Methanotorris formicicus Mc-S-70: one gene and its partners. The protein of the gene in region 2 binds, or shares a complex with, the protein of the main gene of each other region. Links are inferred from orthologs where the notes say so. Each region holds a gene or a part of one and is shown on either strand. Other genes may lie near its edges.

What was found.
Region 1: the proteins of METFODRAFT_RS02925 (region 2) and dph2 are in contact, whole or in part, in a crystal structure (PDB 6Q2D), measured with the Methanobrevibacter smithii proteins. The link is inferred for Methanotorris formicicus Mc-S-70 from one-to-one orthologs. Residues at the interface, in WP_011954157.1 of Methanobrevibacter smithii: Pro482, Asn483, Lys484, His485, Tyr553, Asp555, Glu556, Glu559, Leu560, Leu591, His592, Glu593, Asp594, Ala595, Val596, His597, Arg598, Gly599, Pro600; in WP_011954460.1 of Methanobrevibacter smithii: Met1, Met3, Tyr4, Pro28, Glu29, Gly30, Leu31, Met33, Phe58, His80, Thr124, Gln126, Ser179, Gly180, Asn181, Phe182, His183, Leu185, Tyr201, Asn202, Phe211, Ile215, Arg291, Asp295, Asp296, Gln298, Met299.
Region 3: the proteins of METFODRAFT_RS02925 (region 2) and rpl12p are in contact, whole or in part, in a crystal structure (PDB 5H7L), measured with the Pyrococcus horikoshii proteins. The link is inferred for Methanotorris formicicus Mc-S-70 from one-to-one orthologs. Residues at the interface, in WP_048053510.1 of Pyrococcus horikoshii: Pro161, Met164, Met165, Phe168, Ser169, Ile172, Val195, Glu196, Phe202, Leu211, Ser212, Val213, Met216, Lys222, Phe223, Asn224; in WP_010886059.1 of Pyrococcus horikoshii: Leu100, Ala101, Gly102, Leu103, Ser104, Ala105, Leu106, Phe107, Gly108.

The regions. Positions count from the first base shown.
Region 1 is NZ_AGJL01000031.1:13,073-16,024, reverse strand. What follows is about bases 1-2,789. They hold dph2 (diphthamide biosynthesis enzyme Dph2), read left to right. Parts: upstream 1-809; coding sequence 810-1,769; downstream 1,770-2,789. Other genes in these bases: pdxT (pyridoxal 5'-phosphate synthase glutaminase subunit PdxT), read left to right, coding at 2,525-2,789; METFODRAFT_RS06215 (secondary thiamine-phosphate synthase enzyme YjbQ), read left to right, coding at 1,771-2,169; thiC (phosphomethylpyrimidine synthase), read right to left, coding at 1-574. Also shown: more of pdxT, read left to right, coding at 2,790-2,952. UniProt on the Methanocaldococcus jannaschii protein: Catalyzes the first step of diphthamide biosynthesis, i.e. the transfer of the 3-amino-3-carboxypropyl group from S-adenosyl-L-methionine (SAM) to the C2 position of the imidazole ring of the target histidine residue in translation elongation factor 2 (EF-2).
Region 2 is NZ_AGJL01000011.1:28,007-31,086, forward strand. What follows is about bases 6-2,922. They hold METFODRAFT_RS02925 (elongation factor EF-2), read left to right. Parts: upstream 6-330; coding sequence 331-2,514; downstream 2,515-2,922. Other genes in these bases: METFODRAFT_RS02920 (30S ribosomal protein S7), read left to right, coding at 6-238; tuf (translation elongation factor EF-1 subunit alpha), read left to right, coding at 2,786-2,922. In the rest of the region: more of METFODRAFT_RS02920, read left to right, coding at 1-5; more of tuf, read left to right, coding at 2,923-3,080. UniProt on the Methanocaldococcus jannaschii protein: Catalyzes the GTP-dependent ribosomal translocation step during translation elongation.
Region 3 is NZ_AGJL01000022.1:16,938-19,865, reverse strand. What follows is about bases 126-2,890. They hold rpl12p (50S ribosomal protein P1), read left to right. Parts: upstream 126-1,236; coding sequence 1,237-1,545; downstream 1,546-2,890. Other genes in these bases: hisH (imidazole glycerol phosphate synthase subunit HisH), read left to right, coding at 2,347-2,890; METFODRAFT_RS04975 (TATA-box-binding protein), read left to right, coding at 1,720-2,265; METFODRAFT_RS04985 (50S ribosomal protein L10), read left to right, coding at 126-1,104. Also shown: METFODRAFT_RS04990 (50S ribosomal protein L1), read left to right, coding at 1-68; more of METFODRAFT_RS04985, read left to right, coding at 94-125; more of hisH, read left to right, coding at 2,891-2,928. UniProt on the Methanocaldococcus jannaschii protein: Forms part of the ribosomal stalk, playing a central role in the interaction of the ribosome with GTP-bound translation factors.

The DNA of each region.
Region 1 (2,952 bases), on a different replicon or contig from region 2:
CGGTTAAAAATGCTCCGCCCCTACTAACAACGCCCATTATCCTACCACTTTTTTTAAGTGTCTCTACACTTTCTTTTGTTATTCCACAATGCAGGGTCATAAAATCAATGCCTTCTTTTGCCTGTCTTTCTATGACATTGAATATTAAATCTTCATCCATATCAATAACTCTTCCATATTTTTTCTTTGCCTCAACTCCAACTTCATAGATTGGAACTGTTCCAATTGGTAAGTTTGTTGCATCCATTATTGCCTTTCTGATTTTCCTTAAATTTCCTCCAGTACTTAAGTCCATTATTGCATCTGCTCCATACTTTTCCGCTATTTTTGCCTTCTTAACTTCCAAATCAATATCTACAAAATCTGGAGAGGTTCCAATGTTTGCGTTTATCTTTGTTCTCAATCCTTCTCCAATACCTACTGGTTTTGTGTTTCTGCTTATATTTTTTGGAATAACAACATAACCTTTTGCAATCAACCTTCTTAGTTTATCAATTTCTATTCCTTCTTCTTTTGCAACAAATTCCATTTCTTTTGTAATAGTTCCATTTTTAGCATCAATCATTTGTGTCATAATTCCACTTCCATAATCCTATAAAAATCAACATAAAAATAAAAGCAAAAAACTCATAAGTAAAAAATTTACAAAACCCGAAGGTCATTCAAATTTATTAAACTTCTTAAATTAAAATTTATCATAGAATACAATTCTAAATTTAGAATTTAAACATTTATTGCAAACCATTATAATCAAACAAAATATATAAATTTAACTTAAAAAACTTTAGTGATGTGTGGATGTGGTGAAAATGTGGAATTTAGAAACTGAAAGGGTCATTAAAGAGATAGAAAAAAGAAATGCAAAAAGAATCCTATTTCAAATTCCAGAAGGGTTAAAGAGGGACGTTGAAAAAGAGATTGAAAAGATAAAAGAATACTTTAATAAAAAAGGAAAAAGTTTAGAGTTGATGATTTGGGGAGGAACGTGCTTTGGTGGTTGTGATTTGGTTGATGGTGAGGTTGGGCATTTGGGAATTGATTTGATTATCCACTATGGGCATGAGGAGTTAGAATATGCAAAACCTTCAATCCCAACGATTTTTGTCCCAGTTTATCATATCTTTGATGAAAAAGAGAAAAATGGGATCCTTAACGATATTAAGGATATTATAAAAGAAAAAAATATCTCCACTGTAGCAACAACAATTCAATATAAAGAACTCTTAAAAAGATACAACCCTACCATCGTACTGGGCTGTAGGGCAGAAATAAATAAAGAAGGCAATATTTTGTTTGTTGGAACTGGGAGGTTTCATCCGCTAATGATTGCATACAAAATAAAAAAACCAGTAATTATTTACAATCCAGTAACAGGAGAGGTTTCATCCATTGAAGAAGAGGAAATAAACAAATTGATAAAGAGAAGAATTGCTGTCATCTCAAAGTTGATGATAAATCCCCCAAAGAAAATTGGTATCGTTTTATCCACAAAAAAGGGACAATGTAGAAAGAAGGTTCTTGAGTATGTGAAGAATTTATTAAAAAATGCTAAAATTGACTACCTATTAATTGTTGTAAATAATCTCTCCCCCCAATCCTTAATTTATGATGTTGATGCGTATGTAATAGTTGCATGTCCAAGGATTGTGATGGATGATTACGCCTTATATGACAAACCAATACTAACTCCAAAGGAATTGGAAATGCTAATAAATGGAGAATTTGAGTATGTATTTGATGAAATAAAGAAAGAGGATTTTGAGGGATAATATGCTCTTCAAATATTCAATAAGAACAAATTCAAGAGAAGAGATGATTGATATAACAAATTATGTTGAGGAGAGTGTTAAAAAAGCAAATGTAAAGGAAGGGATAGCAGTAATATTTACTCCCCACACAACATCAGCCATAACCATAAACGAGAATGCCGATCCCTCTGTGAGGAGGGATATAATAGCATTCCTAAAAGATAAAATCCCAAGAGATTATCCATTTACACACTTGGAAGGGAACTCTGACGCCCATATAAAGAGTTCCACATTTGGATGTTCTTTAACGGTTATAATTACAAATGGGAAATTACTTTTAGGAACATGGCAGGGAATTTATTTCTGTGAATTTGACGGTCCAAGACATAGGAATTTTTATGTTAAGGTCATAAAAGGTTAATTTCTTAAAAATTATCCATCTTACAATTTCTATTTTTGTGTTGTTATGTGTTTAATGGAATTAAAAAATTTTATAGTTGTGATAAAAAAATACACAAAACCAAAAAGTATATATAATAGTTTTGAATATTGTATTTGTGCCGACGTGAGATGTGCAGGGGTCGCCAAGCCTGGCCAAAGGCGCCGGACTTAAGATCCGGTCCCGAAGGGGTTCGGGGGTTCAAATCCCCTCCCCTGCACCATTTTTAATTTTAGACGATTAAATTGATAAATTTAAATTTATAATTTTACATTTCGCTAAAATTTTTATATATCTTCAGCGTTTTTTAAATTGAATTAAAACTGAAGGTGAGAGTTTGATAATTGGTGTTTTGGGAATTCAGGGGGCTATTGAAGAACACGAAGAAGCTATAAAAAAAGCAGGTTATGAAACGAAAAGAGTTAGATTTGTTGAAGATTTAAAAGACATAGATGCATTAATCATCCCTGGTGGGGAAAGCACAACGATGGGTAAGTTAATGGTTAAGTATGGGTTTATAGATGCATTAAAGAATTCTGATTTGCCAATATTAGGAACCTGTGCGGGTATGGTTCTCTTATCAAAAGGAACTGGTAAAGAACAGCCATTGTTAGGGTTGATGAACATAACCATAAAAAGAAATGCCTATGGAAGTCAAAGAGAAAGTTTTGAAAAAGACCTTGAGATGAAAGGCATTGGAAAAATCCACGCTGTATTTATAAGAGCACCAGTGGTTGATAGGATATTGAGTGATGATGTTGAGAT
Region 2 (3,080 bases):
AATCTCTTACGGTGGAATTACATACTTGCAATCCGTTGACTCATCACCATCAAGAAGATTGGATATTGCTTTGAGAAATATCGCTTTAGGAGCATGGCAAACATCACACAAAAACAAAAAGAGCATTGCAGAATGCTTAGCAGATGAGATTATTGCTGCTGCAAAAGCAGACATTCAAAGAAGTTTCGCTGTCAGGAAAAAAGAAGAGACAGAGAGAGTTGCTCAATCTGCAAGATAATTTTCCCAACTACAATTTTTCAATTAACTCTTTTATTTCAAAAATAAAAATTTAAAAATAAACCCAAAACACAAAAATGTGAGGATGAGATTATGGGTAGAAGGGCAAAGATGATTGAAAAAATTAAGACCTTGATGGAACAACACGAGAGAATTAGGAACATTGGTATCTGTGCTCACATTGACCACGGTAAGACAACATTATCAGATAACTTGTTAGCAGGAGCAGGAATGATTTCAAAAGATTTAGCAGGAGAGCAATTAGCATTAGACTTTGATGAGGAAGAGGCACAAAGAGGTATTACAATTTACGCTGCAAACGTTTCAATGGTTCACCAGTATGATGGTAAGGATTATTTAATTAACTTAATCGATACTCCTGGGCACGTTGATTTTGGTGGGGACGTTACAAGAGCAATGAGGGCAATTGATGGAACAATTGTTGTTGTTTGTGCAGTAGAAGGGGTTATGCCACAAACAGAGACAGTTTTAAGGCAGGCATTGAGAGAAAAAGTAAAACCTGTCTTATTCATCAACAAAGTTGATAGGTTAATCAACGAGTTAAAATTAACACCAGAAGAATTGCAAAACAGATTCATGAAGATAATTGCTGATGTAAATAACTTAATTAGAAAAATGGCTCCAGAAGAATTTAAAGACAAATGGGTCGTCAACGTCATGAATGGAAGTGTTGCATTTGGTTCAGCATACAACAACTGGGCAATTTCAGTCCCATACATGCAAAAGAGTGGAATAACATTTAAGGATATTATTGAATACTGTGAAAAGGAAAATCAAAAAGAACTTGCTGAGAGAGCACCATTGCATGAAGTTGTTTTAGATATGGTTATTAAGCACTTGCCAAACCCAGTTGAGGCACAAAAATACAGAATTCCAAATATCTGGAAGGGAGATCTTGATTCAGAAATTGGTAAGGCAATGCTCAATTGTGATCCAAACGGTCCATTGGCAGGAGTCATTACAAAAATTATCATGGACAGACACGCTGGACCTGTTTCAGCATGTAGGTTGTTTAGTGGTAGGTTAAAGCAAGGAGATGAAATTTATCTCGTATCATCAAAATCAAAAGCAAGAGCACAGCAAGTTGCAGTCTTCATGGGAGCAGAAAGAATACAGGTAAACAGCATTTCAGCAGGTAACATTTGTGCTATTGTTGGATTGAAAGAGGCAATAGCAGGAGAAACAATCTGTTCACCAAGTAGTATAATTGAGCCACCATTTGAGGCAATTACCCACGTCAGTGAGCCAGTCATTACAGTTGCTATTGAACCAAAGAACAACAAGGACTTGCCAAAATTAATTGAAGTTTTAAGGCAAATAGCAAGGGAGGACAACACAGTAAAAGTTGAAATTAACGAGGAAACTGGGGAATACTTAATCAGCGGTATGGGAGAATTGCACATTGAAGTTATTACAAAGACAAAGATTGGAAGAGATGCAGGAATTGAGGTTGAAGTGGGTAATCCAATTGTTGTTTACAGAGAAACAGTAACTGGGCAATCACCAATGATAGAAGGTAAATCACCAAACAAACACAACAAACTCTACTTCGTTGTTGAACCATTAGAAGAGAGTGTTTTACAAGCATACAAAGAAGGTAAACTCAAAGATGAGGACTTCAAGAAGAAAACACCACAAGAAGTTGAAAAGGTATTGGTTGAAGCAGGTTTGGATAAAGAAGAGGCAAAAAGAGTAATGTCCATCTATGAAGGAAACATGTTAATCAACATGACAAGAGGTATCATTCACTTAGATGAATCCAGAGAGTTAATTATACAAGGGTTCAAAGAGGCTGTAAGAAACGGACCATTGGCAGCAGAGAAATGTCAAGGAGTTAAAGTTAAGTTAGTAGATGCAGTATTCCATGAAGATGCAATCCACAGAGGTCCTGCTCAGTTAATCCCAGCAGTAAGGTTTGGTATCAGAGATGCCATAATGGAAGCAAAACCTGTCTTATTGGAGCCAATGCAAATGGTATTCATCAGTACCCCACAGGACTACATGGGAGATGCAATAAGAGAAATCAGCAACAGAAGAGGACAAATCTTAGATATGGAGCAAGAAGGAGATATGGCAATTATCAAAGCAAAATGTCCAGTTGCAGAGATGTTTGGATTTGCTGGGGCAATTAGGGGAGCAACTCAAGGTAGGTGTCTCTGGAGTATAGAGTTTGCTGGATTTGAGAAGGTTCCACCTGAATTGCAAGACCAACTAATAAAACAGATAAGGGAAAGAAAGGGATTAAAAGTTGAATAATGGCAAAGTAGGTCGTTGCGTTATAATTGACTAAAACTTAAGTGAAAATCGCCCTTTCAAAAATTTTACAATTCTCAAATAAACAATAAAAATTCCGCAAAACAGCCAATTGCCTCACCATAAAATATATATACCACTTCCTACTATTCACTATTTACCAAATTTTTCCGAATGATAAAATTATTTTCTAATTTTGTGAACTGTTAATTATAATTTTAGTACAATAATAAAAGCAAAAAATATTAAAAATAAAAAATGGAGGTTGTGAAATATGGCAAAACAAAAGCCAGTATTGAACGTTGCATTTATTGGGCACGTTGACGCTGGGAAATCAACAACAATTGGAAGACTTTTATTCGACAGTGGAGCAATTGACCCACAAGTTTTGGAAAGGTTGAAAAGAGAAGCTGCAGAAAAAGGTAAGGCAGGATTCGAGTTTGCTTACGTTATGGATGGTTTAAAAGAAGAGAGAGAAAGAGGAGTTACAATCGACATTGCTCACAAAAAATTCGAAACTCCAAAATACGAAATTACAATTGTCGACTGTCCTGGTCACAGAGACTTCA
Region 3 (2,928 bases), on a different replicon or contig from region 2:
GGCTTTACCACGTTAAAAGTGCATATACAAAACTCACAATGGGGCCAGCAGTTAAAATAGAAAAATAAGGGGATGAAAAAAATGACATCAGCAGTGGAAACACAACGTAAAATTGCCCCTTGGAAAATTGAGGAAGTAAATACATTAAAAGAACTCCTAAAAAGCAAGCCTATTGTAGCAATAATTGACATGATGGAAGTTCCTGCAAGGCAACTCCAAGAAATTAGAGACAAGATTAGAGGAAAAATGATTTTAAGAATGTCAAGAAACTCCCTTATTATAAGGGCAATTCAGGAATTATCTGAAGAAACAAACAATCCTGAATTTGCTAAACTTACTGACTATGTTGAGAAAGGGGCAGCAATCCTTGTTACAGACATGAATCCATTCAAATTATATAAAGAATTGGAGGCAAGTAAGACACCCGCTCCTATAAAAGGAGGGGCAATTGCACCTTGTGACATTAAAGTCCAAAAAGGTTCAACAGGAATGCCTCCAGGGCCATTCCTTGGAGAACTTAAGAGTGTAGGTATCCCAGCAGCGATTGAAAAAGGTAAAATTGCAATTAAAGAAGACAAGGTTGTTGTTAAGGCAGGAGAGGTCGTTTCGCACAAACTTGCAACAGTCCTTTCCGCATTAGGAATTAAGCCAATAAAAGTTGGGTTGAACTTACTCGCTGCTTATGAAGATGGAATCATCTACACACCAGATGTATTGAAGATAGATGAAGAAGAATTTATATCAAAAATACAAAATGCATACATGCATGCAGTTAACATATCAGTTAACGCAGCAATTCCAACAAAAGATACAATCGAATTACTCATACAAAAAGCATTCCTCAATGCAAGAGCAGTATCTATTGAAAGTGCATTCCTTACAGATAAAACAGCAAGTGACATCATTGGTAAGGCATACGCACAAATGCTATCTCTTGCAGGAAAACTTAGCGATGATGCATTAGACGATGAGTTAAGAGAGAAATTATCAGCAAATGCAAGTGCTGCTCTAACTCCAGCAGAAGAAGAGGGGAAGAAAGAAGAAGAGAAGAAAGAGGAGAAGAAAGAAGAACAGGCTGCAGTTGGTTTGGCATTATTGTTCTAAACAATTTTTCTTAAGAATGCATGTCACCGAAAAATATATATAAGATACTTGAAAATACAAAAGAAACTAATAAAATTATGGAAAAACATATAATCAACAAAGAAACACATTATAATTGTGGAGGTGTAATTTATGGAATACGTATATGCGGCATTATTATTGCACGCTGCTGGAAAAGAAATTACAGAAGATGCAGTTAAGAGCGTTTTAAGTGCAGCAGGTGTTGATGTAGATGATGCAAGAGTTAAAGCATTAGTTGCTGCATTAGAAGGAGTAAATATCGATGAGGCAATTGAAAACGCTGCAATGCCAGTTGCTGCAGCAGCTCCAGCAGCAGCACCAACTCCAGCAGCAGAAGAGAAGAAAGAAGAAGAGAAAAAAGAAGAGAAGAAAGAAGACACAACCGCTGCAGCAGCAGGACTTGCTGCATTGTTCGGATAAGTCCTCTATTTTCCTTTTTTATTTTATTTTGGGCATTTTAATTTGTATATTTAAATATTATTGTTTTTTTATTTATTGAATTTATATAGTTGGATGTTTTAATAATTCTTAAAAACATTTATATATTTTATAAATTAAAGAAATTATAACTATATGAATAACACTGGTGAAATCATGGAACCAAAGATAAAGATTGTTAATGTTGTTGTCTCCACACAGATAGGTAGTGATATTGATTTAGAAGAGGCAGCATTGATATTAGATAATGCTGAATACGAACCAGAACAATTTCCAGGATTAGTTTGCAGGTTATCAGAACCAAAGGTGGCTTTATTAATATTTAGAAGTGGGAAAGTAAATTGTACGGGGGCTAAAAGTAAAGAAGAGGCTGAAGTAGCAATTAAAAAAATAATTAAAGAATTAAAAGATGCGGGAATGGATATAATCGATGACCCGGAAGTTAAAGTTCAGAACATGGTTGCTACTGCTGATTTGGGAATTGAACCAAATTTGGATGATATAGCATTGATGATTGAAGGAACTGAATACGAACCAGAACAATTTCCAGGATTGGTTTATAGGTTGGATGACCCAAAAGTCGTGGTTTTAATATTTGGTAGTGGAAAAGTTGTTATAACAGGATTGAAGAAAGAAGGGGATGCAGAAATTGCATTAAATAAAATATTAGAAACCTTGAGAGAAATTGAAGAGATAAAATAAACACCTATTTTTCTCATCAATTTATGATTTAATTTTATTTTATTTTTTATTCAAATTTAATTGTAAAAATGGAGAGATATCATGATAACGATAATCGACTACAACGCTGGAAATTTGAGGAGTATCAAAAAGGCTGTTGAATTGTATGAGAGAAATGTGGTAATTACAAACGATAAGGAAGAGATTCTAAGTGCTGATAAAGTCATTCTTCCCGGTGTTGGTAATTTCGGAGATGCAATGAAAAATTTAGAAAATTTAAAAGATGTGATTTACAAAATTGTAGAAGAAAGAGTTCCATTTTTAGGCATTTGTTTAGGGATGCAGTTACTATTAGAGGAAAGCGAAGAATGTAAAGATATAGAAGGCCTCGGCATTATAAAGGGAAATGTAGTAAAATTTAAAAACGTTGATAAGATTCCACACATGGGATGGAACAACGTTAAAAAAGTAAAAGATATTCCCCTATTTGAAAATATAAAGGATAACGAATATTTCTACTTTGTGCATTCCTACTATGTGAATCCAACAGAGGAGGATGTAATAGTAGGAACATGCGATTATGGTATAGAATTTCCATGTGTTATTAATAAAGATAACGTCTATGCTACCCAATTCCATCCAGAGAAAAGTGGAAAAGTTGGGTTAAAGATGATAGAGAATTTT